Linked DNA regions of Stratiformator vulcanicus. The main gene of each other region encodes a partner of the protein of the gene in region 2 in a complex. Links are inferred from orthologs where the notes say so. Each region holds a gene or a part of one and is shown on either strand. Other genes may lie near its edges. The genes, in order: Pan189_RS08650 and Pan189_RS13030.

Region 1 (10,771 bases), 1.1 Mb from region 2 along the record:
GATGGCCACGAAAACAACGGCTGGAATTCGAGCGAGCGTCATGGAGCACTTTCTAAGTCATCGGCAAAATAGGGATCCCGAACATGATCGAAGCGACGGGCGTCGTCAACCACCCCAAGGCTCTAGCCCGCGGGCTTACGGCGAGCGTGTTCGCAATTGAAAGTGTGGCTCGCCGTAATGGACGTAATTAGCCCACTCGTATGAGTGGACCTCATGAACCGCCCGTCGCGCGGCGGCGACCGCCTGTCCGACGCTCGCCGTCTCCTCGTCACGCCCGAGTACGGAGCCGTAAAACGTCCGCGCAAAGACTTCGGCCGCCGAGTCATCGACCGGCCAGTACGTTCCGATGAACTGGCCGATGCCGCCACGAAACAGGGCTTCGGCCACGCCCACGTTTTCACGAAGCTGCCGCTGCACGCTCGGACCATTCTCTGCATCGCGTCGGCGAATGCGTGCCGACTCGCATGAGTTGAAGATCACCAACGCGGGGAGGCGCTCGAGTGCGAGCAGGTCGGAACCCCGCAGTACGCCGTCGGCCAACACGAGCCCGGAATTAGCCCGGTCATTCGGGTCGAAAAAACTGTGCCCGGCGTAATGCATGACGTCGAACTCGCCGGAATTGAGATCCTCTCTGACTTTACTGAGTGTCGCCTTCTCTTCCCGCCGAATTTCGACCTTAACCCCCGGAAGCTTTCGCAGGACGTCGTAAATCCAAATGCCTTCTTTCTCGGCGCCGGGAAGATCGTCCGTCGGATCAAAAATCAGCAGCACCTTCATCTCTTCAGAAGGTCCGACCTTTCGCAGCCATTTCGTCACGGACAAATTCTCGGCGAGATATCGTCGCGTCAAGCCCTCACCGAGAACCGGAAAGTCGTCGCCACTGAGCATCGTTTCATAGGGAATCCGTGATGCGGCCGAGTCGTGAATGACGACCAGATGCTTGTCCAGGATCGCTTCATTCGCCATCGCCTCGCGAATTTCGCGATCGAAAATGAGCTCGCACAATCTGCGTCCGAAATCTTCGACGTCAAATTTCGTTCCGGGGTTCTCTTTGAGTTCATCCAGCGTGGCAAATAAGTCGTCCAGCTCACGCCGATTTACATCCTTCGCTCTGTTAAAGACGGTTGCTTTCCCCCCCGAGGTCAGCAGTGACGACTCGACGCGAACAATGCTCGATCCTTTCGAGCTGTCGAAACCCTCCGGCATCCGGACCGTCAAATAGACCGGCTGTTCCTGGCCGGTGATTAATTGACGGTGGCTACGAGACTTATTCCGGTCTCCATACTCCACTTCATCAATCGTGATCTCGACGTCTTTCAAAGTGTTTGACGTCGTGGACCGGCGGAGAACGTGCTCCCGCATTTCTTCGTAGCGGGCATCATCGCTTTCGCACATGACGACGCGGCGAAACTTTTGCTGCCGAGTCCCGTTCCGGACCGCCTCGACAAATCCTTGGAAAAGATTGTCGATGGTCGATCGGACGTCGGCACCACTCGATGCCCCGACTGGGAGCATGGCCAGTTCATCAATGCCGGACTGAATCAGCGTTCGCACAATATTTCTTGCGACAAACTTCTGAACCGATGCCGCGGAGGTCGGGTCTGACCGAAACTGGCTGTAGCTGCCGAGGCCGGCAAAGACCACGAACTCGGCCAATAGCGGATTCCGACCCACGGGCATCATGAAGATCCGCCCCATGTCGGCGTTGAGCAGTCGTCGTTCGAGAAACTCGGTGACGGCCCCGCCGGTCAACTCATCGACCTGTCTCGCCGGTCCACCGGGCGTGACGTTTTCAAAGATACCGAGCACGTAAGCCCGCACAGGAACGTCGAACAGGTCGCCATGCTGAAGTTCTAACTCGAGCCGGAAGTCGCTTCGACGTCCGACGACGAGGTTCCGAATTCGTCCGTATTCTTCGAATTCGTTTTCAGCACTATTGCCTTGGCGTCCCGGGGCGGGAAGCCGGTCGCCCGGAACGGAAATGAGGCCGCGCCGAAAGAACGAAACGGCTTCGGCGTCAGTAATCGCGTTCCCGCGACGGCCGCCATAGCAGGTTCCCGCTTGCAGCGCAGCGAAGGTCAGCCCTCGGGTCGTCACCTCTTCGCCACGTCGGGTTTGCAAGGCCAGTCCACGCTGCGTCCGCCCGTGCTCAATGATCTCTGCAGCGGAGTTGATCACGTCGTTGCTGGTTACCAAACCATTGTGCGTAGCTTTGAAGGTCCTCGTATTGCTATCGATGCCGTCATACAACGCGAAATCAAGAGGGACGGTTCCATCACCTCCGGTCTCGTGTTCCTGATAGTCGAATCGGCCCTCTTGGTTGAGAGACGCCGAGACGACCGTCGGTTGGTCGACGCCGGCGAGCAGGAAAAACTTGTCATCAGCCGGAGCGAGCGACTCTTGCACGTCGGTCGCCTCGCGCAACCTCGTCCCCATCGGATTCGCTTCGCCCCACGCATCGGTATCGAATAAGTCGATAGCGCTGAAGACGTCGCGATGGGGCAGCATCTGATAGATCGAGGGCAATGTCCGAAAGATATCGGAGACCAAATCTTCGGTCTCGTTCTGCTCGTCGAGGCAGCCGGCAAACTGAACCGTCGCATTGCTGCCGTCGAGCACTTGCACGACTGAGAATGAACCCCGGTTTGGCGTACCGAGCATGATGACCCGCTTGATTCGCCTACGCATCGCGGCATCAGCCTGCGCGTAAGCAGATCGCGCGACGAGTCCTCCCATACTGTGCGCGACAACGTAAAGTTCGTCGGCCTCCTCTGAATCGAATGCCTCAAGTAGTTCTGCGCCGAGCTCGTCGATGCTCAGTCGCCAATCGTACGCATAATCTCGGACATCGTTGCCTTTCCACCAGAGCGTCCAACGCAGTCGCGTGTAGAGGCCGGGAAACTGTCCATACACTTCGACGCGGCCCCGAGAACGCCCTCGCATGGCCAAGCTGGTGAGGTCGCCATTGCGGATGGAGTGCGGATCAAGCCAAATCGTGTCCCGATTCCCCCCGCTGGTGACGCCCAGCGTTGAACCAAGAATCCCAGGGAGAACATAGACCACTCGCTTGCGACCGCGGGTCGACTGCTGCGCAGCCCCCGCGAGATTCCGCAATTCGTGAAGTTCCTCAGCCGTGAAATGGGCCTTGAGGCGAGCATCATCCGGATTGGTCCGGAGGAGTTGATCGACTTCGACCGAGGTCAATTCGTACGGAGAGAGCGTCTCAAGCGATTTCGCCACCGGGAACCCTTAATGAACAGAAGTTACTAGACGTACTTCTTATCCCGGTGTGACGCTGGAAGATCAATTTCTTTTGAAGTTGAGTCCGTGAAGTTTGATAGTTCGTTTGAGAAGACTCTGCGTCTGAAGATTACAGAGGATCGGCTAAAACCGAGCCGCTGGAAGCGATTTCAATACCAGCCATAGGCCAAGCCAATGGTCGATCAATCAGCGATCTTCCCGACGGCTGGCGCCTCGGGCTTGTCTATCAGACGAAATCAGACCGTTGCTAGCACCTCCAACGGTCTGGGACTGGCGTTGTGAGTTCGTGACCCGCCGCAGATCACCGGGTTGCTCGGCTCTACCGGTCGATCTCGCCCATCACGACGTCGAGAGAGCCGACGATTGCGGGGATATCGGCAACGAGGCACCCCACCGAGAGCGGGCCGACGACCGACAGATTACAGAAGCTGGAACTCTTCGCTCGCGTTCTGAGCGGCACCGGCGAACCGTCGCCGATCAGATAGAAGCCCATCTGCCCGCGGGGGCACTCGGTCTCGAGATAGGCCTCGTCGCGTGGCAACTTCTCCATCAGTTTGTGAGGAACTCGGTACTCACCATCCGCGTCTTCGTAACGGTCCAACGCAGCCCGCACCAAATCCAGTGACTGTGCGACTTCCAGCATCCGCTGATAGAAGCGGCACCAATTGTCACCAATCTCGACGCCCGACGGCATGAGTTCATAAGGCGCGAAGTTCGGCTTGAAGTCATATCCGTCATACATTCGGGTGTAGACCGACTCCCCGTCGCGCCGGAGGTCATGATCAACACCGCTGCCGCGAAGGACCGGACCGGTGCAGCCGTGGTCAATCGCCATATCACGCGAAAGAACGCCGAGTCCCGCCGTTCTCTTGATGAAGATCGCGTTTGTCGTCAGCAGCGTGTGATACTCCTTAATCCGCGGCTGCATCCAATCGCAGAACAGTCGGACGGCATCAACCCACTGGATTTTTTTGCCCTGTTTAATACCACTTAGTTGCGCCAGCCCGGGCGGTATCTCGATCTCGCGCGGGAGGTCATGCGTCGCCCCGCCAATCGTGAGGTAGCTGTAGGTCAGCCGAGCGCCGCACGCTTCTTCGAACAGGTCGAGGATGATGTCCCGCTCGCGGAAGGCATAAAGGAACGGACTGAATGTGCCGAGATCGAGCCCGTACGCTCCCATCCCGACGAGGTGACTGGCGACGCGTCCCAACTCGGCGATCACGACCCGCAGAGCCATCGCCTTCTCGGGCACCTGCATTTCGAGCAATTTCTCGACACACAGAGACCACCCGAGATTCATGTTCATCGCGGCCAGATAGTCCATCCGGTCGGTGTAGGGAATCCACTGCGCGGGCGAGAGATTCTCGCCGATCTTCTCAGCACAGCGGTGCAGGTAACCGATGTGCGGCGTGACTTCATGCACGACTTCGCCGTCGGTGCGCAGCAGTAAGCGCAGTACGCCGTGCGTACTGGGATGTTGCGGCCCCATATTGATGAGCATCTCGTCCGTGCGGACGTCGAACTCGATCACACGAGGGTCTTCAGCGTGTACCGGCATGAGAAAACAGGGGATGAGAGTTCGTCAGGACGCCATTGTTTCCGCGACACTTGCGCCGCTGGCGTATCCTACGCCCCAATGCATGCGGTTCCACCTTACGGCAGATGAAATCGTCCATAGTTCGTGACCTTCGTGGTCACCAGGGCATTGCCGTTGCTAACGCCGCGGACAATCCGACACACACCAGCAGTAGCGCTGCCGTCCCCCCGCATCCGACTTTGGTCGGCGTGATTCCAAGTTCGCCCTCGATCCGATCAGCCGCCTGCTTCGCCTCTTTCAGGCTCACGCCGTAGCCTTCGCGGATGACCTTGATCGCGGCGATCTTATGACCGTCTTTCAGCAGGCCGGTCGCCATCTCCAGCGTCGGATCGCCAGTCGGGGCGTCACTGCCTTCGTCGTCGGGCGGCATGGCGGCGGCTCCGTTGAGAATCTACTTGCAACGAATTCCGTGGTACTCGAGCGGAAACTCGTAGTCTTTACGGAGCGGATGCCCGACCCAGTCTTCCGACGTCAAAATGCGACGGAGGTTGGGGTGATCCGTGAAGTGGACTCCCACAAGGTCGTAGACTTCCCGCTCATGCCAGTCGGCGATTGACCAGACAGAAGAGACGCTGGGACATTCCGGCAACTCTCCCGGCGTATCGTCTTTCCAGCGGGGCAGCAGCACCTTCAATACGAGACTCTTTCGCGTCTCGTAGCTCGTCAGGTGATACACGACTGCGACGTGTAATTCGAACGGAAATCGCGACCGTTTTTTCTCATCCGGCTCGCAATAATCAACGGCCGTCAGATCGTTGAGATGATCGAACCGGTAGCGTTGGTCATCTCGCAGAAAAAACGCGACGTCGACGACGCGTTCCGCTGCAATTTCGATCCAAGGATCTTTTGCGTCGGTCGCAAGCTTCAGCACGATGTCCGAGCCGAACTTCGACTGCAGCGTGCTGAATATCTCCTCAATCGCCATCAGTTCAATTCCTGAAGCCTGTCAAACAGGTGTCGTTTCGACATTGGCAGGGGATTGCTCGCGATTGTAGCCGACCCCCCTTCGATCGACGGCCGCATTCTTGACGCGATCGGCTGCCGTCCGGACCCAGTCGAGATCGCCACGGCTCCAAACGTAAGCGAATCCGACAAGTAAAACCGCGAAGAACACAGCCACGTCGGCGAACGCCGTCCAAGCAAGCTTTAATCCTGTCGCGGCATCGACCAGTTCGGCTTCTCCCAATTGACCAAGCGGAATACCCGTCAATTCCGAACTGAGGATCGCCCGCGCAGTTGGCTCTCCCTCGACGGTGGCCACGGCCTGCGGCAGCCGCTCATCCGCCAATTGCACAGCCGGACCGAAGACCGTCGCCCAAGGGAAGAAGAACGCCACTTCGACGTCGAATACGATGAATAGCAGGGCCACGACATAGAATCGGAGATCGAATTGCAGATAGTTCGATCCGATCGTCGGCTCGCCGCATTCGTAGATCGATTGTTTCTCGCGATTCGGCAACGTCGGCCGAACGAAACGACCAATCGTCAACGGCACGAGCAGCGCGATGATCGCCGCCGCCATAAAGATCAGCAGGTGCAGGACGAGATCAGCCATCCGTGTTCCCGTTCGATTCCGGGCTGTCTGCGTCGCCAAATTCCTCGCGACCGGCAACGCTGTCTTCAAAGACCGACCGACGATCCGTCAGCTTAGACCGTTCCGGCCGCCAATAGGTGATCTCGTCGTTCGGGTGCAACCATCCGAAAAAGACAGGACCGTCATGTTCCGGCCAGTCGCCCCGAAATTCGACGATTCCAAGCGACGCATCGCGGAGTTCTCCTCCGACCTCTGATAGCTCTGCGACGTAATGTTCGAGCGTCTTCTGGTCCCGTTGAACGATCTCTTCAATGGAGTCCAACTCGTCACTGTGAAACGAGCCGGTCGATTGCTTACGTCCCCGGCGACGCAGGATTTTGAGACGATCCTCGCGATCAGCCAGATCGTGCGAGAGCGCGACGATGTCCGCTGCGATTTTACGAACCAATGGCAATCGGCGATTGGCACCGGCCAATGTCATTGATTCGTGGCTCGACGATTTGTCGGACATACGGGTCTTTTTTAACGGGTCTGCGGAATGCGGCGCTGCTGGAATCGTTTTCGACCAACTCAATAATTGCAACTGACTCATCGATGCAATCGAATCATCAGTGCAACCTACTCCCCGCTCCAACCCGCGGTCCAGTCCAACAGGAGAAGACAAAGAACTCGACCAGTCACGCTTCGACCGCGGCGGCTTCTTCGAGAGGATTCGGCTCACCTTTGATCCAAACCGGTTCGGCGATTCGTTTCGACTCCGCGACCGCGGAGGGATTCAGCGTCGCACGCCCCCACGCAATCTCCAGCGGCAACTTGGCGTAATCGACAACGCAGCCGTCACGGCTGTAGCAGCTCAGGTCGAAATTAGCTCCCATAAAAATACAGTCGACCGGGCACGGGTCGACGCAAAGAGCGCAAAACATGCACTTCGAGTAGTCGATCAAAAATCCATCGACTCGGAAGCCCTTGCCGGCGGGGCTCTTCGATTTCTCAATGTAGATGCAGTCGACCGGGCAGGCGACCGCGCACTTGTCGCAGCCGATGCAGGTCGTGAGGTCAAATCGGTGAAACCCGCGATAGCGAGCCTTCACCGGCACGGGAACCTCCGGGTACTCGTAGACCTCGGTGTGAGCGCGACGAGCGTAGGTCCGCAGCATCGTCCGCAGCGTCACCGCCATGCCCGCCGCGACTGTCGTCACCGCCGACCAGAGATTTTCCCACCACTCCCGCATCGGATTCCTTCGACTCGTTGGCTCCAGGATTGATCGAAGTATATGCAGTGACTGCCAAGCCACAAACCCAAACTCGCGTGCGACGCCGGGTCGCACGTCGCGTGGCGACGGCCCGCTTCAGCAATTGATGCAGTAGCGCGTGATGAGGTTCGCAAACAGTTCGGTTCCGGCATCAAGCTGTAACAGAGCGATCCATTCGTCCTTCGTGTGAGCCTGCGCGATGCTGCCCGGGCCACAGACGGCGATCCGCTCCAGGTCTTCGCCGAAGATGGCTCCGTCCGTCCCGTAGCAAACCGTTTGTGCACGGTCGCCGTTGGCGAGTTCCAGAAGCTCGCGGATGTAAGGATGATCGGGCGCAACGCTGAGTCCATCGCCACGCGATTTGATCTCGATCTCGACTCCCGACTCCCGACCCGCCTCGCGGACGCGCTCAAGTAGTGGAGCGATATCGAGACCCGGAATCGGTCGCAGGTAGATCAGGCACTCGCTCTGCGGAGATTTCACGTTGATCGCGTGGTTGTGATCGCGAATGCCGATATTCCAACTCAACGTCGGCGGGTCGAACCTCTCGTCATGCCACCGCGCGTCAGTCTCCGTTTCGTCGTGCAGCTGTTTCATCTGCTGCAGGAAGGGAATCAAATCGTGATTCGCGTTCCGTCCGGCGGCCGAACTCGAATGGGCCGCCTCCCCCCGGGCTGTGGCTCGAATCAGGCAGGAGCCTTTGTGGGCATGGACAATCTGCAACTCCGTCGGCTCACCGATGATTGCCGCCGGCTGCGCTTCGACGAGCTCTCGATATAGTTGCGATTTGTTTCGGACTTCTTCGGCGCCGATGAATCCGACCTCTTCGTCGGCCGTGACGACGAAATAGAGCGGCGCGCGAAGCTTCTCCGATTGCGTGAACGCCGCCGAGGCGAGGGCGCAGGCGAGCGACCCCTTCATGTCGCAGCTTCCCCGCCCGTAGAGGCGTTCACCAGAGACGGTCGGCTCGAAGGGGCCGTGCTGATCGATGCCCCAGTCATCGGCGGGAACGACATCGGTATGGGCGAAATAAGCCCATCCCCCGCTCCCTTCGCCGCGGCGTGCCACGACATTCGCCTTCACGACGCCCGCCGGGTCTCGGTACTCGACCCATTCGGTCTCGAATCCCAGTTCGAGTAGTTGATCCCGAACATACTCGCTAACGGCGACGTTGGACGCACGACTTACGCTGGGAAACGCAATCAATTCGCGCGCGAAGTCCGAGGCCGTCATGTGATCGATCCTATGCCAGTTATTTTCTTCGCCAGTCAAGTATTCGCGAATCATAACCCTTTGCGCCCGAAGGCCCAATGGGCTCAGAAGGCCGGAACTTTCGTTGGAACCGGTCCGATCGTTTCAGCATGACGATTTCGGACAAGTAGAACCGGGAGAATGACCGATAGACCTGATACGACCCTCACCACCGGCCTGCGCTCCTCGAATGTGTGGAGTGCGGGTCTTCGTGTCGCGAGTTGTCTTACTTGAGGAACGGACGATGACCCGCTGCCCGCTTCACTGCATTCTTATTGCCGGCGCAATATTTTGCGCGGCAACCGCCACGTACGGTCAGTCGGCCGACGAAGGCGTCATTCATTTGGGCGGCTCCACTTCGGAGGAAGTCGAACAGGTCACCTGGAAGCCCTATAATCTGGGCGATTCCGCTCTGATCAACCCGGCTTCGCCTTGGCCACCGGTCATGCCAATTCCGCAGCCGCTCGGCGAAACGTGGAGCATCGGCACTCACCAGCTCAGAGGCGGCCATGCGGAGCAGAACTCCGGATATTGTCCGCCAATCCAGCAAACGTCGACAATGCCGACGATGGCGATGCCGAAGGAAAAAAAGCTCTTCGTGCCGCCTTCCGATTTTCACTTCCTCGGCTACCGCTTGTTCAAGCCGGCGGAAGTCTGGGGCCGTATCGAGTATCTGCATTGGGGCTGGACCGATCCCCCGAACAATGCGTACGGCGCGCAATTCTTTTACGCGCAGGGAACTTCGGTGCCGACCGACCCGACGACCACATTCAACCTCGGCAACTCGGTCATTAAATCTGATGGAACAGCTTTAACCAATGGCTTAGCAAACGATCTCGGCCTCGTGTCGCTGTCTGGAACCAACGGCATTCGCGGAACCTTCGGTGTGCCACTCAACACTGGTGCCGCCTTTGAGTTTTCCGGTTTCGTCCTCGAGCAACGGGGATTCGAATATGCCAGAGCGACTCCCCCGGCAGTGGCACTCCCCGTCACTGCCAACCTTTTCCCAACAGACATCCTGCCGGTCTTCACGGAAGGTGCTGTCTACTCTTACGCGGCCGATGCTTGGGGACTCGACTTCGACTTCGTGATCGATCCGCTTTCCCCGCCGGGCGACGGATTTCACATTCAGCCGACATTCGGATTCGCCTACCGTGCAGTCCAAGAGCAGCAGGGTGCCGAGTATATCAATTTTAATGGAACCAACGGAACGGTGACCGGAATCACCACGGACGTCCATAACAATATCTGGGGTCCCACCGTCGGTGCTCGGTTCGAATTAATTCACAAGTGGTTGACGCTCGGGACCGAGCCGTCGGTGCTGCTCGGCGTAAACAATGTTAAATCACGGGTCATCGCGACCAATTTCCTCGGTTTCAGCAGCAACCGGTCTCGCAATGATTTCCTGTTCTCGCCCGTGTTCGAATTCGACGTCTACGCCCGCATCAAAATTAATCCCAAGGCCCGCTTAATCATCGGGTACGATTTAATGCGTTTCTCACACGTTGTCCGTCCGGCGGACAACACGACTTATGACATCACAACCGCCAACGGCGGCCGCGCTTTCATCAGTAATATCAACAACGGAAGCGACTCGGTCACCGGTATTAACTTCGCCCCGGGCAAGTCGGTGAAAGTCATGTCGCTGGACGGGATCAGCGTCGGCCTCGAATTCGGCCCCTGGTAAGCCAAGTCGAGCCTGAGCGGCTTGCGCCGGCTTTCGAATATTTCGGCACTGAGAGAGTGAATTTTGAGCCGTGTTGACCGGCGGCGACCTTTCGCTAAGACTACCGGCATGTACGCCGCGTCTCGCAGTTTCGAATTGGGCATCTTGCCGGTTTTTCTACTCGGCTTAATGCTGTATGAATTCGCCCG
Region 2 (10,636 bases):
AAAAGCCGTCACCGTCGGCATCGAGCGTGCTGTCACGACGTTCCTCCGCGTCCCACCGCTGCGCGACGTCGTCCCGTTCGAGGTATGGCAGAATCTGAATGAAGCCGGTCGGGAACGTGTCGGCGTCGTCCCCTTCGATGCGGTCAATCGTCGCGTAAGGCAATTCACCGTTTACATCGTGAAAGTTCTGAGTCGCGATTCCGACCTGCTTCATGTTGTTCGTGCAACTCGTCCGGCGAGCGGCTTCTCGAGCCTGTTGGACCGCGGGCAATAGGAGGGCGATCAGGATCGCAATGATCGCGATCACGACGAGCAGTTCAATCAGCGTGAATCCGCGGAGGCGGAACGGGGCGGTACGAAGCATCTGTTTCTCCTGTCAGCCAAAGGGTGGGCGAAAGACGCACTCACGACCTTCGTGGGCGTCGATACCTGGCTGGCTGGCGGAGAGAGAAGTCGGCCGCTGGCTCGCTGGGGCGGGAACAGTGAAACTCAATCACAATCCAAGTTGAGATTGAATCTCAATGTCTTTGTGGTACAGTACCGACACCTCAGAGTTCTCGCAACGCCCGTGGCGAAAAATATCGCGGGTGACGCAAATCCAAGCCGAGTCGAAGGATGCAGCCCAACTCCGACAATATTACCGGCCGCGCAGAGACCAGAATTGCCGTGGGCGACGATGCGTCAAAAGCCCGCATTACGTCAAAAGAGCTGCTCGCCGGCCGCCCGGAAATCGAAATCGAGCACGACGGGGCCGTCTATCGCCTCCGCCTGACCAAGGCGGGCAAGCTGATTTTGCATAAGTGAGGAAGCAGGACGAGCACGACTGCGGTGAGCAGTTCGTTTCTCAGCGGGAAGACTCGCGAGATTTTATGCACGTTTGTATAGAGTTGAGAGACGAGAGGTCAGAGTCCTGTTGCCAGTCCTACTCCCGCCCCGAGATCGCCTCGCTCCGGGTCAATGCGCGAGGGTGTTTGCAGCTGAAATGCTAAAAAATACCCAACTGGTCCCGCGCGTCATCCGTCATCCGCTCCGGTGACCACGGCGGGTCCATCACGAGCTTGATGTCGGCTTCGTCGACGCCCTCAAGCCGCTCCAGTGCCGCCTTGGACTGAGAGATGATCTGCGGTCCTGCCGGGCACGCGGGGCTGGTGAGGGTCATCTCCACGTTGACCTTCGGCTCGCCCTCGGCTTGCTCAACCTCGTAGACGAGTCCCAAGTCAACGATGTTGACCATCAGCTCGGGGTCGATGACTTCTTTCAGTGCGTCGATTAATTGAACTTCGGAAGGCATGAAAGTGGCTAGAGGCTAGAGTCGAGAGGCTAGAGGAAAGCAATACAAGCCCGAGGCGCCAGCCGTCGGGACGATTACTCACAGAGTCTTGATATTATCCGACTTCATCAACTTGAAAAGCTGATCGCTGACGGCCGCTAGCTGAGAGCTTATTCCCCGATGCCCAGTTTCTTCTGCACCGCGTCATCGAGCACCTCGCGAACGGCTTCGACGGGGATGCGATCGTAGATATGCTGAAAGAAGCCTTCCACGATCATGTGCATCGCTTCGGAGCGACCGACGCCGCGCGACATGCAGTAGAAAATTTGTTCTTCATCGACCTTGCCGGTTGTCGCTCCGTGGGTGCAGCGGACGTCGTCGGCTTCGATTTCGAGACCGGGAATCGAGTCGCTGCGGGCCGTATCAGAGAGCATTAAAGAGTCGCATCGCTGATAGCCGTCGGTCCGCTGAGCTTCCTTTTCGACTTTGATCATGCCACGCCACACGACCTTCGACTTATCCCGGAGGACCGTCTTATAGAGCAGGTCGGACGTCGTATCGGGGGCGTTGTGGTTTTGCTCGGTATAGTAGGAAAGTTGCTGACGGTTCGTGGAGAACGTGACGCCGTTTACCTCCGCATGCGCTCCGCGACCGTCGAGATGAACATCCTGATGGACATGGGCCAGTCGCGAGCCGAGTCCTCCGACGGTCCATTGAAGGTTCGCGTCACGCTCGACTCGCCCGACTTGATGCGCGAGATGGAACGTCTTTGTGTTCCAGTTCTGCAACTGGACGTAACGCAATCGGGCTTCTTTGCCAAGGATCAGCTCGACCGCACCAACGTGCAATCCCGGCTCTTCGGTCGACGAGGCCGTTTCTTCCAATAGGGCTGCTGAGGCGCCATCTTCGAGGATTACGAGTGTATGGCTGAAATCGGCTGCCCCGCCCTGTGTGAGTCCGATCAGACTGTGCAGCGGCTTCTCGACCTGGACGCCCTTCGGCACATACAGCACGGTCCCCCCCGTGACGAATGCGGCGTGCCATGCGGTAAACCGATCGGTCTCGGCTTTCACCGCATGGGTCATGAAGTGAGGTTCCAGAAGGTCGCCGTGCTGACGCATTACAGTGTGCAGGTCACCAAAGATGACGCCCTGCTCAGCTAACTCGGGGTCGAGCGAGATCTCGGTCGCATGGCCATCGACGTGTACCGCCCGCCCGCCGAACTCATCGCTGGAACCCAGACGCGTCGCAAAGTCGGCTTGCCCCGCTTGCTTAGAGACGCTGAAATTCTCAGGTTTGAGCGGACGCAGTTCGACACGTCGCCACTCTTCGGGGTCGAGTTCTTGCGCCTGCAGGGACTCATAATTCCGCAGCGCAGAACGTCGACGCTGCGCCTCAGTCTCGCTCTCGCCCCGCTGAGTGATCAGCGCCTCGCAAGCCGCTTCGTCGAAGGTGGCGGGAAGAGTTTGTTCTTCCGCTAAAGTAGCAGACATTACAGTTAATTCCTTTTCACGTCGGGCCACCGACACTCTTAAACTTCCTGATTCTCTTTTACTTCGACACTGGCAATGTGTAGCAGAAAACACTCCACCACCTTCTCCGTTGCCGGGTCGGTAACGAACATGCGACCGCGAGTCAAAGCGGCATTCTCCGGATGGCTAACAACGTATCTATCGCCGCTCGACAAAATGACTTCGAACGGGACGAACGGCTGTCGACGGAGGTGTTCGGTCAAAATTTCTCGCATAACTTTGCCCTACCCCACCGAACCTTCCATTTGAAGTTCAATCAGGCGGTTCATTTCCACGGCGTATTCCATCGGCAGCTCTTTCACGAGCGGCTCGATGAAGCCGGTGACAATCATGGCTGAGGCTTCGGCCTCGCTAAGACCGCGGCTCATTAGATAAAAGAGCTGTTCTTCGGCGATTTTGGAGACGCTCGCTTCGTGCTCAATCGCGACGTTTTCGTCTTCGACTTCAATATAGGGATAGGTATCGCTGCGGCTTTGTGCATCGAGAATTAAAGCATCGCAAACGACGTTCGACTTAACATCGTCGCAACCTTTGGCGACCTTCACGAGGCCGCGGTAACTGGACCGTCCGCCCCCCTTCGAGATACTCTTGGAGATAATTCGGCTCGACGTATGCGGAGCCATGTGCACCATCTTCGCCCCGGCATCCTGATGCTGGCCTTCATTGGCGAACGCGATCGAGAGCGTCTCCCCGCGGGCCCCCGGCTCCATCAAATGGATCGCGGGATACTTCATCGTCAATTGCGAGCCGAGGTTGCCGTCGACCCACTCCATTAAGGAGTCGCCGTAGGCGTAAGCCCGTTTGGTGACGAGGTTGTAAACATTGTTGGACCAGTTCTGAATCGTCGTGTAGCGACAGCGGGCCTCACGCTTTACGACGATCTCGACAACCGCGGAGTGCAGGCTGTCGGTCGTGTAGGTCGGAGCCGTGCAGCCTTCGACGTAATGAATGCTTGCGCCTTCATCGACGATAATCAGGGTCCGCTCGAACTGGCCCATGTTCTCGCTGTTAATGCGGAAATAGGCCTGCAGCGGGAAGTCGACCTGCACGCCGGGCGGAACATAGATGAACGAACCGCCCGACCAGACTGCGCTATTGAGCGCCGCAAATTTATTGTCTTGATACGGTATGACTGAGCCGAAGTATTCTTTGAATATCTCCGGGTGATCACGCAGCCCGCTGTCCGTGTCGGTGAAGATGACTCCCTGCTTTTCGAGGTCTTCCTGCAGCGAACCGTAAACGACTTCCGACTCATACTGAGCCTTCACGCCGGCGAGATACTTTTTTTCCGCTTCGGGAATGCCGAGTTTGTCGTAGGTGTTGCGGATGTCTTCGGGCACGTCGTCCCAGCTCTTTTCCTGCCGGTCGGAGGCCCGCATGTAATAGAAGATATCCTGAAAGTCGATCTGAGACAGGTCCCCGCCCCACGTCGGCATCGGACGCGACTCAAAGTGCTCGTAGGCATCGAGTCGATACTGCCGCATCCACTCCGGTTCGGCCTTCATTTCCGAAATCTGAGCGACGATCTCGCGATTAAGACCTTTGCGGCTCTTAAAGACGTATTTATCGGTCGGGTCGTGAAACCCGTACTTGTAGTCACCGATAGAGACATCCGAATTCGGATTTTTCGCTGGTGCATCGGTCGACATCATTCGCTCCTGTCGCATCGCGACTGGTTGTGTGACTATTAATTACCGGAAGTGATTTGCTGCGTCCGTTGAAATTGAGAAACGATTACTTGGCGACGCCCACCGTTTCCGCCTGTTGTTTCTCATGCTCTTCCTTCGCGGCTTCGGGATGTCGCTCGCGAACGGCGGCGTAGCCTTTTTCATGCAGTTCTTTTGCCAGCTCGGGGCCGCCGGTTTCGATAATGCGTCCGGCCATCATGACGTGCGTATTCTGAGGCACGTTGTACTCAAGCAACCGGTCGTGGTGTGTAATAATTAAGACTCCCATTTCGTCGCCGGCAAGTTTTCGCACGCCTTCACTCACGACGTTGACCGCGTCGGTGTCGAGTCCCGAGTCGGTTTCATCAAGGATCGCGAACCGCGGCTGCAGCATGGCCATCTGCACGATTTCCATGCGCTTCTTCTCACCGCCTGAGAAGCCGTCGTTGAGGTAGCGGCGGGCGAAAGAGCGGTCGACACCGAGTTTGTCGAGTTGTTCGTAAATCTCTTTGCGAAATTCTCGCATCGAGACGAGTTCCCCGCCTTCCTGCCGATCGGGGTTCCGCACGTTCGAGACGGCGTGCCGCAGAAAGTCGGCCACCTTCACACCGGGAATCGTGACGGGGTATTGGAAAGCGAGGTACATACCAAGTCGTGCACGTTGGTCAGCCTCCATCTCCGTAATGTCGGTCTCGTCGAGTTTCACCGTTCCGTCAGTGATTTCATAAAGCGGATGACCGGCAAGGGCATAAGCGAGCGTACTTTTGCCGGAGCCGTTGGGGCCCATCAGGGCGTGAATTTCGCCTGATTTGATCTCGAGATCGACGCCCTTGAGGATCGGAGTCTCGCCGACGGAAACGTGCAGATTTTCGATTTTGAGAGTGCTCATGTCGCCTATTTGAAAACAGCGTTGAGGGTGATTTCGTTTAGTCCCGCGCGGTGCGACGCGTGGGCTTCGGGGTCGCAGTTGAGTGTTTGCCGTTACGTGATGGGCACGGGTCGGACGTGGCCTTCGTGGTGGGGCACCGGGAGCGTGAATTCTCCCTTGGTGACCTTGCGGGCTTTGATCTTGTCCTGCACCCGCATGATGCCTTCGAGCAGCGCTTCGGGTCGCGGAGGGCAGCCGGGGACGTAGACGTCGACGGGCACGACCAAGTCAACGCCTTTGACCACGTGGTAGCCGTGTTTGAAGTAAGGCCCGCCGCCGATTGTGCAGGCGCCCATCGCGATCACGTACTTCGGATCGGGCATCTGCTCATAGAGCCGACGAACTCGGGTGGCCATCTTGTGGGTGACGGTGCCGGCGACGATCATCAGGTCAGCCTGTCGCGGCGTGGCGCGGAAGGCCCCACAGCCGAAGCGTTCCAGGTCGTAGCGGCTAGCGCCGACGGCCATCATTTCGATCGCGCAGCAGGCCAAGCCGAAGGTCATCGGCCAGATCGCCGAGGCTTGGGCCCAATTCATCGCCTGCTCAAGGGTCGTCGTAATGACGTTTTCCTCGAAGCGTCCTTCAATCCATGCGGTCACTTCAGCCTTCGCTTTCTTTCCGTTCCGTTGTTATCGCCCCACTTCCCAGTGCAACTAACTCGCTTTCAACGGGAGCAAATTCGCAGCAGTGATGGCCGTCGAGGCAGCGGTGCTTCAGGATCATGTTCGAGCCGAGCACCTTCTCGAACACGCGCTGTTCCAATTCGCAGATTGACCGGTCATCGGAGGCCAAATCGTGATACGGGCAGTTGTTTTCCCGCAGGACTGGGACCTCTCCTGAATCATCAACTTCGACGTCAAAACCGCAACGCCCGAGCGCGGTCCGCAATTGACGCAGCCGACCGAGAATGGTCCTGCCATCGACCTCGGCGCCGTACTTTTGAACCAATACGTCTTGAACACGCGATAAAATTGCCGCTCGGACGTCCGGGTTGGATATGTTTTTCAACTCCCGCCACAACACCACCGCAAGCTCTTCGTAGTTCTCGCCCAATTGCCTGCGACCATGATCAGTCACGAAATAATGGTGCCCCGGCCGGCCGCGTCCCGAACTCGTCGTCCGTCGATCCACACAACCTTCTGCCTGCAATCGCCGCAGTCGCTGACGCACCGCGGTCGCGGTCACGCCGAACTCATCGCACAATTGCTGGATCGACCCCTCGCCGAGTCGATTGAGTCGGCTGATGAAGTCTCTGTCTGATTTTTCAATGGTCGATGTCAGAGTCTCGTCCCCATTGCGCGTGGATGTACGGCATCATAAGGCCCTTCGGCATTTTTGACAACTCAGCCTGCGAAAAATACCGGTGATCGGCGAATCGGCCGAAAATCAGTCGTCGCAACACGTTCGGACCGAGAATATCGGGCAACCATTCGCTATGTCCGGCGAGAACTTGTCAGTAGGATCGCGACGAAATTCTTGCTCGCCCAAAATTTCTGACCGGGTGTCGGCTGCCGGCATCCGGAGATCATGAAACATCTCGAACTCGACAACGGAGCCGAACGTGTCGACCGAAACGAAACCATCTTCCCGCGCCAGCGATGGCTGGGGCTCGCGGATCGGAGTCATTCTCGCCGTAGCCGGGTCGGCCGTCGGTCTCGGAAACTTCTTGAGGTTCCCCGGCCAAGCTGCCTCAAACGGCGGCGGGGCGTTCATGATCCCCTACTTTATTTCGCTGCTCATTCTCGGCATTCCGCTGGCATGGGCCGAATGGACAATGGGGCGGTACGGCGGGCGTCGCGGTTTCAACTCGGCCCCGGGCATTTTCTCGGCGATCTGGCATCACCCGGCGGCGAAATATCTCGGGATGTTAGCCGTGCTGATCCCGCTGATGATCTACATGTACTACGTGCTGATTGAAGCGTGGTGCCTGGGATATGCGTTCAATTATCTGATCGGCAATGAAAAGCTGACGGCCTCAAATGCAGACTTCGGGGCGTTTTTCGGAAGTTACGTCGGCATCGAGCAGGACGGGGTGCTGATGAGTCCCAAAGGGGCCGACGGCAAGGTGAACGCCTTTCGGGCGGAGAATTTCCAACTGTTGGGTATTCTGATTTTCACATTCGGGGTCAATTTTGCCCTGATCTATCGAGGCGTCAGCAAGGGCATTGAGACCTTCTGCAAGATCGCCATTCCCCTGATGGTCGTCTTGGCGTTGGTCGTTCTAGTGCGCGTGATGACGCTGCCGCCGCAGCCGATTCCGGAAGACCAACTCGCTGCAGCAGCCGCTAATTCCACGGTCGAAGGCGATTCCCCCACAACCCGGTCGGTCAGCGACGGGCTCGGGTTTATGTGGAATCCGGACTTCTCCAAACTATTGGAACCGAAGACTTGGTTGGCTGCTGCCGGGCAAATTTTCTTCAGTCTCTCCGTCGGGTTCGGCGTCATTATCAACTATGCCAGTTACCTCAAAAAGGAAGACGACATCGCACTCGGCTCGCTGACCGCGTGCAGCATGAACGAGTTCTTTGAAGTCTGCCTTGGTGGGCTGATCACGATTCCGGCTGCGTTTATCTTTCTCGGGACGGCGGTGATCGGGATGGGCACGTTTGCCGTTGGATTTAACGCATTACCGGAAGTGTTCGCGAAGATGCCGTTCGGGCAGTTATTTGGCTTTCTATGGTTTTTCATGCTGTTCGTGGCCGCAATGACCAGCAGTATCTCCATGCTTCAGCCGGCGATTGCGTTTCTTGAAGAAGGCTTTGGTCTGAAGCGGCAAGACTCGGTCGCGATCCTGGGTTTAATTACCGCGATGGGGACCGGATTCGTCTTCTATTTTTCGAAAGGGCTGACGGCGCTCGACACGATCGACTTCTGGGTCGGCACCTTCCTGATCTTCGTACTGGCCCTGATTCAGGCTATTCTTTATGGCTGGCTGTTCGGGCTGAAACGAGGCGACCGTGAGATGCATGAGGGCGCCCACATCAAGGTGCCGGCGTTGGTGCAGTTTCTCCTGAAATATGTGGTGCCGGTCTACATGCTGGTCATCTTCGTGTCGTTCATTGCCACGAATGTCTTCACAAAGTTTGAGACCGTCGGCGGCAACCGGGCGCCGATCGCCGTTGCGACGTCCGTAACCGACGATTTCGAAGAGGGAGCCGCACTGCCGGCGTCGATTCGAGAGACACTTCAGGAGCAACTTAAGAGTCGCGAAATCGACGAGTCTCTCCCGACTGACGCGGTCCTCAGCAAGGAACGCGGGAAGTGGTCGATTGGCAACGGCCCCGATTCGATTTATCCGGAGTATCGCTTCGTGAAAACCGAAGTCGAACCGACCGCGGGTGAGTCAGAGGCCAAGCCTGAGGAGGTGCTCGCTCTTCAAAAGCGAGTGCCTGGTCGGCTGGAAGGGATCTTGAGCAATCCATCCGCGATGATGTCGATCCTATTCATCGGTGTCGTCAGCGTATTTATGCTGGTGATGATCCATATCGCCGGAATCAATTGGGCCGAAAGCGGACGCCTCGCTGCCGCCCGCACCTACGACGACCCGGCCGCCGAAACTCCCGACTCCATTGAGGTGACGCCATGACGACCCTTGGCTTGATCATCATGTGTACTTCGGTCGGAACCGTACTGATCGTGGTCTCCTACTGCCTGTTCCGGGTGTTGACGCTCCCCCCGGCAGGGGCGGAAGACCTGCAGAATCAGCCGGCAATCAATACCGGCGATACGGGCAGTTCGGGTTAGCGAAGTCGGTTGCGGCGACTCAGAACGCGGGAGCAAATTCTTCGTTCCCGCAGCATGGGAATCTTGAGCCGTGGCGCGTTAGGCTGAGGTTCGATCGGCGAGCGTTCTGACGTTCGACGTTCGGTGTTTCGCTTTTTGCCGCCCGGTTTCAAGAGGTCCGCCATGTCAACCGATTCCGTAGATGACCCGGACATTACGAACGACTATTCCACGGTCATTGTCCCGGTCGATTTCTCGGCCGATACCGATCACGCGTTCCAAGTGGGGCTTGCGCACGCGAAGAGTCCGGAAAGCGTGCATCTGATTCACGTGCTCTACCCGCTCGATTTCGTTTCGCCGGGCGTGTTGATCGGCGACGTGACGGAGTCCGAACGCGAAACTCAGGTCGAATCGAAGTTCGCGGAATTAAAGCAGCGATTTGATGCTCCGCATGTCGTGACGAATATTCTGCTCGGCGATCCCGGAACGCAAATCTGCGAATATGCCGACGCCCAGAGCGCCGAACTCATCATCGTTCCGTCTCACGGGTACCACGGTTTGAAGCGATTGTTCCTCGGTTCGGTCGCCGAGCGCGTGATCCGCCATGCGCACTGCTCCGTCCTTGTTCTCAGACGTGGTGACGCGGATTAACACGGCGACTCTATGCAGATCATTTCCGACAGCAGGAGAGACCGAATTGCGCCCCTATATCCGTCTCACATTAACCGCGTTGGCTCTGACGTCGGTGCTGCCGACATTGGCGGCAATCGCCGAAGAGACAAAAGCGAAGAACGTCGTATTCTTTCTTGTCGACGATCTCGGCTGGACCGATCTCGGTTGCTATGGCAGCACGTTTTACGAGACGCCGAATATTGATCGTCTCGCCGCGACCGGGATGAAGTTCACCAACGCTTACGCGGCCTGTCCGGTCTGTTCCCCGACGCGGGCCAGCATTCTGACGGGCAAATATCCGCAGCGGGTTGGGATTACGACCTTTATCAATCCGGCTGGAAACAATCAGCCTGAGAACTGGAAACGCGACACCAAGATGTTGCCGGCACCGTACGCCGATCGGCTTCCCCATGCCGAGATCACGCTGGCGGAAGCCTTGCGCGAGGAAGGATATGCGACGTTTTTCGCCGGCAAATGGCACCTCGGAGCGGAAGGCTTTTTCCCGGAGGATCAGGGATTCGATGTCAACAAAGGAGGAGTGGAAAGTGGCGGACCGTATCGCGGCAAGAAGTATTTCTCCCCCTATGGAAATCCACGATTAGAAGATGGTCCGCCCGGTGAGCATCTCCCCGCCCGGCTGGCCGAAGAGACAGCGACGTTCATCGCCGAAAATTCCGAAAGGCCGTTCCTCGCGTACCTCTCCTTTTATTCGGTTCACACGCCCCTGATGGGGCGAGCGGACCTCGTTGCGAAGTACAAAGAGAAACGCAAGGAATTAAACGTCGACGGCGAACTTTGGGGCCGGGTCGGATCGCGACGCTGGCGACAGGTTCAGGAACATGCC

What was found.
Region 1: the proteins of Pan189_RS13030 (region 2) and Pan189_RS08650 are in contact, whole or in part, in a cryo-EM structure (PDB 6KHJ), measured with the Thermosynechococcus vestitus proteins. The link is inferred for Stratiformator vulcanicus from one-to-one orthologs. Residues at the interface, in WP_011056552.1 of Thermosynechococcus vestitus: Leu46, Met47, Tyr48, Thr50, Ala51, Cys52, Phe54, Ile55, Glu56, Ala58, Ala59, Ile61, Gly62, Ser63, Arg64, Phe65, Asn76, Pro78, Thr89, Thr91, Lys93, Met94, Ala97, Leu101, Met123, Phe124, Ser126, Asp127, Ser128, Tyr129; in WP_011057128.1 of Thermosynechococcus vestitus: Pro17, His18, His19, Pro20, Ser21, Met22, Val25, Arg27, Met29, Thr31, Ile38, Asp39, Cys40, Glu41, Pro42, Val43, Ile44, Gly45, Tyr46, Leu47, His48, Arg49, Gly50, Met51, Lys53, Ile54, Asn57, Arg58, Pro65, Tyr66.

Annotation. Positions count from the first base shown.
Region 1 is NZ_CP036268.1:2,208,007-2,218,777, reverse strand. Bases 2,701-5,550 are described here. They hold Pan189_RS08650 (NADH-quinone oxidoreductase subunit D), read right to left. Parts: upstream 4,820-5,550; coding sequence 3,581-4,819; downstream 2,701-3,580. Other genes in these bases: Pan189_RS08640 (NADH-quinone oxidoreductase subunit C), read right to left, coding at 5,250-5,550; Pan189_RS08645 (hypothetical protein), read right to left, coding at 4,956-5,228; Pan189_RS08655 (CHAT domain-containing protein), read right to left, coding at 2,701-3,240. Outside these bases: Pan189_RS08660 (sulfatase), read right to left, coding at 1-42; more of Pan189_RS08655, read right to left, coding at 136-2,700; more of Pan189_RS08640, read right to left, coding at 5,551-5,783; Pan189_RS08635 (NADH-quinone oxidoreductase subunit A), read right to left, coding at 5,805-6,413; Pan189_RS08630 (DUF2203 family protein), read right to left, coding at 6,406-6,903; Pan189_RS08625 (4Fe-4S binding protein), read right to left, coding at 7,070-7,624; Pan189_RS08620 (M20 family metallopeptidase), read right to left, coding at 7,742-8,878; Pan189_RS08615 (BBP7 family outer membrane beta-barrel protein), read left to right, coding at 9,108-10,583; Pan189_RS08610 (hypothetical protein), read left to right, coding at 10,692-10,771.
Region 2 is NZ_CP036268.1:3,338,975-3,349,610, reverse strand. The notes cover bases 4,224-6,938. They hold Pan189_RS13030 (NADH-quinone oxidoreductase subunit B), read right to left. Parts: upstream 5,997-6,938; coding sequence 5,451-5,996; downstream 4,224-5,450. Other genes in these bases: Pan189_RS13025 (helix-turn-helix transcriptional regulator), read right to left, coding at 5,998-6,582; sufC (Fe-S cluster assembly ATPase SufC), read right to left, coding at 4,537-5,358; sufB (Fe-S cluster assembly protein SufB), read right to left, coding at 4,224-4,451. In the rest of the region: Pan189_RS13065 (DUF1559 domain-containing protein), read right to left, coding at 1-364; hemin uptake protein HemP, read left to right, coding at 616-804; Pan189_RS13055 (metal-sulfur cluster assembly factor), read right to left, coding at 986-1,291; Fe-S cluster assembly protein SufD, read right to left, coding at 1,441-2,763; Pan189_RS13045 (hypothetical protein), read right to left, coding at 2,802-3,017; more of sufB, read right to left, coding at 3,027-4,223; Pan189_RS13020 (SLC5/6 family protein), read left to right, coding at 6,959-8,983; Pan189_RS21400 (hypothetical protein), read left to right, coding at 8,980-9,141; Pan189_RS13015 (universal stress protein), read left to right, coding at 9,304-9,771; Pan189_RS13010 (sulfatase), read left to right, coding at 9,818-10,636. UniProt on the Escherichia coli protein: NDH-1 shuttles electrons from NADH, via FMN and iron-sulfur (Fe-S) centers, to quinones in the respiratory chain. The immediate electron acceptor for the enzyme in this species is ubiquinone.